Linked DNA regions of Verminephrobacter eiseniae EF01-2. The protein of the gene in region 1 binds, or shares a complex with, the protein of each later gene. Links are inferred from orthologs where the notes say so. Each region holds a gene or a part of one and is shown in the gene's direction. Other genes may lie near its edges. The genes, in order: VEIS_RS05315 and smc.

Region 1 (3,088 bases):
GTGGTCGCCAGCAGCAGCGCCTTTCGCTTTGCCGCGCCCTACACCGGGCTGGAGCGGGTCGCAAAGGCCGGCACCGTGATCGGCGATAACGACGGCGTTGCCGTGACAACGCCCTATGACGACTGCGTGCTGGTCATGCCCTCCACCCGGCAGGCGTGTGCCGGTGTCACCGTGGTGCGTTTTGCGCGCTGCCGGTCGATCTGAAACACCCTGCCCCCGAGGCGCTGATGCCTGCGCGGGCGATCTGCATGACCGATACCAATGACCAATGGGTCCAGCGCCATCACGACACCGGCGCGCAGGCGGATCACCCGCAAGGGGCGCAGCGCCTGTCCCTGCGGTGGCCGAGGGTATGGTCGCGAACTCCAGCGGGGGCGGGCCATGGATCCGCTGCGTTGCCCATCACGCCATGCGGCACGGCGGCGCTTGTCACGTCCCCGGTGTGCCCCGGTGCGCGCGCCATCACCTGGTGTCGCGTCACGGATCAGATGTCGTAGGCTGCGCGCAGCCATCGGAGCGCAACGCAAGGCGCATCGCGCAGCCCATACCGAGCGTATTGGCAAGCGATGCAACGCCGCGATGCGCTTCGATGGCCAGCGCAGACCGACAGATGATCGGTGACGCGACACTAGCAGACAGGCGGCGGTAAAATCCGGCCCTGCACAGAGGTAACCCGCCCATGTCCATTTTCCGCCGCCCCGACTACCAGTCCGACACCACGCAATTCATCAACCAGCTCAAGGCCCGCCTGCCCGGGTTGGAAAAGCAGCAACTGGCCGGCCGTGCCCTGCTGTGGGACAAGAACGTAGACCGCCAGCTCTGGGCCGAATTGCGCGCCGCCCGGGTGCCGCAAAAGCCCTATGTCTACCAGACGGACAGCCACTGAATCGCGCAGCAAAACGACCGGTAGCGCATGCTCTCCATGCCCCTGCGGCCACCTGGTTGGGGCCATCGATGACCACGGCAAGCCCCGTCGATGCGCCCGGCATGCCGGTGGTGGTCGACCAAGTGGCGCTGGCGCGGCTGTATGGCGAGCCGCTGTTTGCGCTGCCCACCGATCTGTACATCCCGCCCGATGCGCTGGAGGTCTTTCTCGAAGCCTTTGAAGGCCCGCTGGATCTGCTGCTGTACCTGATCCGCAAGCAGAACTTCAACATCCTGGACATCCCCATGGCGGGCGTCACGCGCCAGTATCTGGCGTATGTCGAGGAGATCCGCAGCCGCAATCTGGAACTGGCCGCCGAATACCTGCTGATGGCCGCGATGCTGATCGAGATCAAGTCGCGCATGCTGCTGCCCCCCAGAAAGCAAGAGGGCGGCGCAGAGCCCGAAGATCCGCGCGCCGAACTGGTGCGCCGCCTGCTCGAATACGAGCAGATGAAGCTGGCCGCGCAGCGGCTGTCGCAGATGCCGCAGCATGGGCGCGATTTTTTGAAGGCCCAGGTGTTCATCGAGCAAAGCCTGCAGCCGCGTTTTCCCGCAGTGCAGGTGCGGCAGTTGCAACAGGCCTGGCGCGACATCCTCCAACGCGCCCAACTCGTGCAGCACCACAAGATCACGCGCGCCGAGCTTTCGGTGCGCGAGTACATGAGTCGGGTGCTCAAGACGCTGCAAGGCCGCCGCTTCGTCGCGTTCGAAGATCTCTTTGAACCCGGCCAAGGCCGCAGCGTGCTGGTGGTGATCTTCATCGCGCTGCTGGAACTGGCCAAAGAGGCGCTGATCGAGATCACCCAGGCCGAGGCGTTCGCGCCCATCTACCTGCGGCTGGCGTACACACCGGTGTAGCCTGCCGTCCGGCACATCCTTCACGTCGTTCGCTCTTCACCGCCTTGGCCGCTGGCCATGGCAGCCACCACCACCGCAAGCCATGGCAGCCCACGATTTCGACGTTCTCATCGCCGGCAGCGGCCTGGCCGGTCTGTCCGCCGCGCTGCACCTGGCGCCCACGCACCGCGTGGCCGTGATCACCAAGCGCCAGTTGCAAGACGGCTCCAGCGGCCGGGCCCAGGGCGGCATCGCCGCCGTGCTGGCCGATGACGACAGCTTTGCCGCGCATATCGAAGACACCCTGGTGGCCGGTGCCGGCCTGTGCGACCTGGCCACCACCCGCTTCGTGGTGGAGAACGCGCCCGCATCGATTGCCTGGCTGCGCCAGTTGGGCGTGCCTTTCACGCTCGAAGGCGAACTGCTGCACCTGACCCGCGAGGGCGGCCACAGCGCCCGCCGCATCGCCCATGTCACCGACGCCACCGGCGCGGCGGTGCAGCGCACGCTGATCGACGCGGTGCGCGGCACGCCAAACATCACGCTGTTCGAGCACCATACGCTGGTCGACCTGATCAGCACCAGCAAGCTGGGCCTGCCCGGCCACCGCTGCCTGGGCCTGTACGCGCTCGACAGCCGGACCGACACCGTCATCACCTTGCGCGCGAGCCAGACCATTTTGGCCACCGGCGGCGCGGGCAAGGTCTACCTGTACACCACCAACCCCGACACCGCCACCGGCGACGGCATTGCCGCCGCCTGGCGCGCGGGCTGCCGCGTGGCAAACATGGAGTTCATACAGTTTCACCCCACCGGGCTGTACCACCCGCACGCCAAGTCCTTCCTGATCAGCGAGGCGGTGCGCGGCGAGGGCGGGCTGCTGCTGCTGCCGCCTGCGGCCGGGGGCACGCGCTTCATGCCCGAGCATGACCCGCGCGCCGAACTGGCCCCGCGCGACGTGGTGGCCCGCGCCATCGACTTCGAGATGAAGCGCCATGGGCTCGACTGCGTGCACCTGGATATCTCGCACCAAAGCCCGGCGTTTTTGCAGGCGCATTTTCCGAACATCCTGGCGCACTGCGCAGCACTGGGCATCGACATCACGCGCGCGCCCATCCCGGTGGTGCCCACGGCGCATTTCACCTGCGGCGGTGTGCTCACCGACCTGGCGGGCCGCACCGACCTGCCCGGCCTGCATGCCGTGGGCGAGGTGGCCTGCACCGGCCTGCACGGGGCCAACCGGCTGGCCAGCAACTCGCTGCTCGAATGCCTGGTATTTGCCCGCGCCACCGCGCAGGCCATTGCCGCCGCGCCGGCCACCGGG
Region 2 (4,291 bases), 3.7 Mb from region 1 along the record:
GGCCGATGGCTGGGTGGCGCGCCTGCCGGCACCGGGGCCGATCGGCTGCAAGGCGCCCGGGCACCGGCTGGCCTCTTGGCACACGGCCCGGGGCGCGCTGGCACGCCGGCGGGTCTGCCAAGGGCCGCCGCAGCCCGGGCGTTGCTATCCAAATTGATAGCATCAAGTAAAGCAGGAACATGCGCCCGTGCGTGGTGTCAGCCATTTTCCGAAGCGCTGGCGGCGCACCCGGCTGCGCCGGGCGCAGGGGGCCGGCGCGGTATCATCCGAGCTTTGCCGTCCAACCCCCACCGGCGCCCCCGCCGGGGCGCTGCGCCTGTCCGGCGCCACCTCTGTCCGCTGACCCGTGCGTCTTACCTCGATCAAGCTGTCCGGATTCAAGTCGTTTGCCGAACCGACCACCTTCATGCTGCCCGGGCAGTTGGTGGGCGTGGTCGGGCCCAACGGCTGCGGCAAGTCCAACATCATGGACGCGGTGCGCTGGGTGCTGGGCGAGAGCAAGGCCAGCGAATTGCGCGGCGAGTCGATGCAGGACGTGATCTTCAACGGCACCACCACGCGCAAGCAGGCCAGCCGCGCCAGCGTCGAACTGGTGTTCGACAACTCCGACCACCGGGCCGGCGGCCAGTGGGGCCAGTACGGCGAGGTGGCCGTGCGCCGCGTGCTCACGCGGGACGGCGCCAGCAGCTATTACCTGAACAATCAGCCCGTGCGCCGCCGCGATGTGCAGGATGTGTTCCTGGGCACCGGCCTCGGGCCTCGGGCCTACGCCATCATTGGCCAGGGCACGATCAGCCGCATCATCGAATCGCGCCCGGAAGAACTGCGCTTGTTCCTCGAAGAGGCCGCCGGCGTGTCCAAGTACAAGGAGCGCCGGCGCGAGACGGAAAACCGCCTGGCAGACACGCGCGAGAACCTGACCCGCGTCGAGGACATCCTGCGCGAGTTGAACAGCAACCTGGACAAGCTGGAAAAACAGGCCGAGGTGGCCGCCAAGTACCAACGGCTGCAAACCCAGGCCCAGCTCCGGCAGCACCAGCAATGGTTTTTGAAGCGCGCCGAGGCCCAGGCCGAGCAGGCCAAGCTGCACCAGGACGGCTTGCAGGCCGCGAACGATCTGCAAGCGCGCATCGCCGAACTGCGCGCGGTCGAGTCCGATCTGGAGACGATCCGGCAGGCGCACTATGCCGCCGGCGACCAGGTCAACCAGGCCCAGGGGCGGCTGTATGAGGCCACGGCCGAAGTCGGGCGGCTCGAAGCCGAGATCCGCTACGTGGTCGAAGGCCGCCAGCGCGTGGAGCAGCGCCTGCTCACGCTGGCCGGGCAGATCGACCAATGGGCGGCACGCCGGCAGGAGAGCGAGACCGGACTGGAGCAACTCGCCGGCGCCGGCGCGGCGGCCCAGGAGCAGGCCGAACTGCTGGCCGCCCAACTCGAAGAGCAGGCCCTGCAGTTGCCCGGCCTGCAAGAAGCGCTGCACCAGGCGCAAAGCCGCGCCAGCGCGCAGCGCAGCGCCGTGGTGCAGGTGCAGCAGCAGATACAGGTGCTGGCCGCCGAGCAGCGCAGCATTGCCGAGCAAAGCCGCCAGCAGCAGGCCCGGCTCGAACGCCTGGGCGCCGACCGCAACGCCCTGGCCGTGCCCGACGAGGCGCGCCTGGGCAGCCTGCGCGCGCAACTGGAACAAGCCCGGGAACTGGCCGCCGCCAGCGAAGCCCGGCTGGCCGAACTGCAAGAGTGCGCGCCCCGGCTCGACGATGAGCGGCGCAGCCGCCAGCAGGCGGTGAACGGCGAGAACGCGCGCCAGGCCGAACTCTCGGCGCGCCTTTCGGCGCTGCAAGCGCTACAGGAAAAACTGATGACCGATGGCAAGCTGCGCCCCTGGCTGGCCAAGCATGGCCTGGACGGCCTGCCCGGCCTGTGGCGCCGCATCCACATCGAACCCGGCTGGGAAAACGCGCTCGAAGCCGCGCTGCGCGAGCGCCTGGGCGCGCTCGAAGTAGGGCGCCTGGACCTGGTGCGCGGCTTTCTGGGCGCCGGCGGCAGCGATGCGCCGCCGGCGCGCCTGGCCTTCTACAGCCCGCCGCCGGCAGGCGTGCCAGAACCGGACGCCGGGCAGCCACCGCGCCTGTCCGACCTGCTGCGCCTGTCCGACCCCGGCCTGCGCGCCGTGCTGGCCGGCTGGCTCCAGGGCTGCTACACCGCCGGCACGCTCGACGAAGCCCTGGCCCGGCGCAGCCAGCTACGACCGGGCGAGGCGGTTTTCGTGCCCGCAGGCCATGCCGTCAGCGCCCATAGCCTGGGCTTTTACGCGCCCGACACCGAGCAGTCCGGCCTGCTGGCCCGCGCGCAGGACATCGAGCAGTTGGACAAAGCGCTGCGCGCCCAGACGCTGATGGCCGAAGAAGCGCGCAGCGCGCTGGCGCGCGCCGAAGCCGCCTGCGCCGACACCGCGCAGCGCCTGGTGGCGGCGCGGCGCGAGGCCTCCGAAGCCCAGAGCCGGGCGCATGGGCTACAGGTCGAAACCCTGCACCTGGCCCAACGGGCCGAGCAGGCGCGCGCGCGCAGCGCGCAGATCGACGCCGATCTGGCCGAGGTCCAGGCCCGGCAGGCCGAACTGCAAGAGCGCAGCGCGAGCGCCGAGGCCCGCTTCGAGGAACTGGACATGCAATTGGCCGACAGCCAGGAGCGCGAGGCGCAACTGGGCGAGCGCGTGCTCGACGCCGAGCGCCAGCTTGGCGCCTGCCGCGAGCAGCAGCGCCAGCTCGAACGCCAGGCGCAAGAGGCCGGCTTCGCGCAGCGCAGCCTGGCGGCGCGGCGCGCCGAACTGAGCCGCGCCATCGACACGGCCGCGCAACAGGCCGCCAGCCTGAGCGACGAGCAGCACCGCGCCCAGGCCGAACTGGCGCAGTTGTCCGACGCCGCCGCCCGAGGCGGCCTGCAACAGGCGCTGGCCATGAAAATCGAGCGCGAACAAGCCTTGCTCACGCAACGCAGCACATATGACGAACTCACCCACCGGCTGCGTGCCAGCGACGAACGCCGGATGCAGCTCGAACACGCGCTGGCGCCGCTGCGCGAGCGCATCACCGAATTGCAACTCAAGGAACAGGCCGCGCGCCTGGGACTGGAGCAATACACCGCCTTGCTCGCCGACGCCCGGGCCGACCTGCAAGCCGTGGCCGCGTCGATCGCCGACGGCGCTGTGCGCCCGGGCGGCCTGCAAGGCGACATCGAGCGCCTGCAGCGCGAGATCGCCGCGCTCGGGGCGGTGAACCTGGCCGCGCTCGACGAGTTGCGCCTGGCGCACGAGCGCAAGAGCTTTCTCGACGCGCAGACGGCCGACCTGGGCGAGGCCATGCACACGCTGCAAGACGCGATTCGCAAGATCGACGGCGAAACGCGCCAACTGCTGTCGGGCACCTTCGACACCGTCAACGCCCACTTTGGCCGCATGTTTCCCGAACTGTTCGGCGGCGGGCAGGCCAGGCTGATCATCACCGGCGACGAAATCCTCGACTCGGGCGTGCAAGTGATGGCGCAGCCGCCCGGCAAAAAAAACCAGACCATCCACCTGCTGTCCGGCGGCGAAAAGGCATTGACCGCGATCGCACTGGTGTTTGCGATTTTTCAACTCAACCCGGCGCCGTTTTGCCTGCTCGACGAAGTCGACGCGCCGCTGGACGACGCCAACACCGAGCGCTATGCCAAACTGGTCACCCGCATGGGCCGTGAAACCCAGTTCCTGTTCATCAGCCACAACAAAATCGCCATGGAAATGGCCGAGCAACTGATCGGCGTGACCATGCAGGAACAGGGCGTATCGCGCATCGTGGCGGTGGACATGGAATCGGCGCTGTCACTGGCCGAGGTTTGAACCCGACGGAGCCCCTGCGATGAGCACATTGCAACTGAGTCTGAGCATCCTCGGCGCCCTGGTGCTGGCCCTGATCGTGGCCTACAACGCCTGGACCACGCGCCGCCACACCCCCCGGCGCGCGCAGGACGAGGCGCACGGCGGGCGCCGCGAACCCGGCTTCGCCGCCGGCGCCATGCCGCCTGCCGACCCCCTGGATGACCCTGCCGCCGATGCCCAAGCGGCCCGGCAATGGCCCGTGCCGGCCTTGCCCCCGGAGCGCCGCTACGGGCTCGACCCGTTGATCGACGTGATCGCGCCGCTACAGCCCGAGCACCCGGTCTCGGGCGCGGCCGCGCTGGCCGCGCTGCCGCCGACACGCCGCGCAGGCAGCAAGCCCTTTGCCATCGAGGGCCTGAACCAAACCACGCAGCAATG

The links.
Region 2: the proteins of VEIS_RS05315 (region 1) and smc are in contact, whole or in part, in a crystal structure (PDB 3ZGX), measured with the Bacillus subtilis proteins. The link is inferred for Verminephrobacter eiseniae EF01-2 from one-to-one orthologs.

The regions. Positions count from the first base shown.
Region 1 is NC_008786.1:1,202,554-1,205,641, forward strand. The notes cover bases 1-2,869. They hold VEIS_RS05315 (segregation and condensation protein A), read left to right. Parts: upstream 1-954; coding sequence 955-1,785; downstream 1,786-2,869. Other genes in these bases: VEIS_RS05305 (M14 family metallopeptidase), read left to right, coding at 1-204; VEIS_RS30260 (hypothetical protein), read right to left, coding at 114-629; VEIS_RS05310 (DUF3460 family protein), read left to right, coding at 680-886; nadB (L-aspartate oxidase), read left to right, coding at 1,868-2,869. Outside these bases: more of nadB, read left to right, coding at 2,870-3,088. UniProt on the Bacillus subtilis protein: Participates in chromosomal partition during cell division. May act via the formation of a condensin-like complex containing Smc and ScpB that pull DNA away from mid-cell into both cell halves.
Region 2 is NC_008786.1:4,933,597-4,937,887, reverse strand. The notes cover bases 3-4,074. They hold smc (chromosome segregation protein SMC), read left to right. Parts: upstream 3-346; coding sequence 347-3,874; downstream 3,875-4,074. Other genes in these bases: VEIS_RS21600 (cell division protein FtsZ), read left to right, coding at 3,894-4,074. Outside these bases: more of VEIS_RS21600, read left to right, coding at 4,075-4,291. UniProt on the Bacillus subtilis protein: Required for chromosome condensation and partitioning.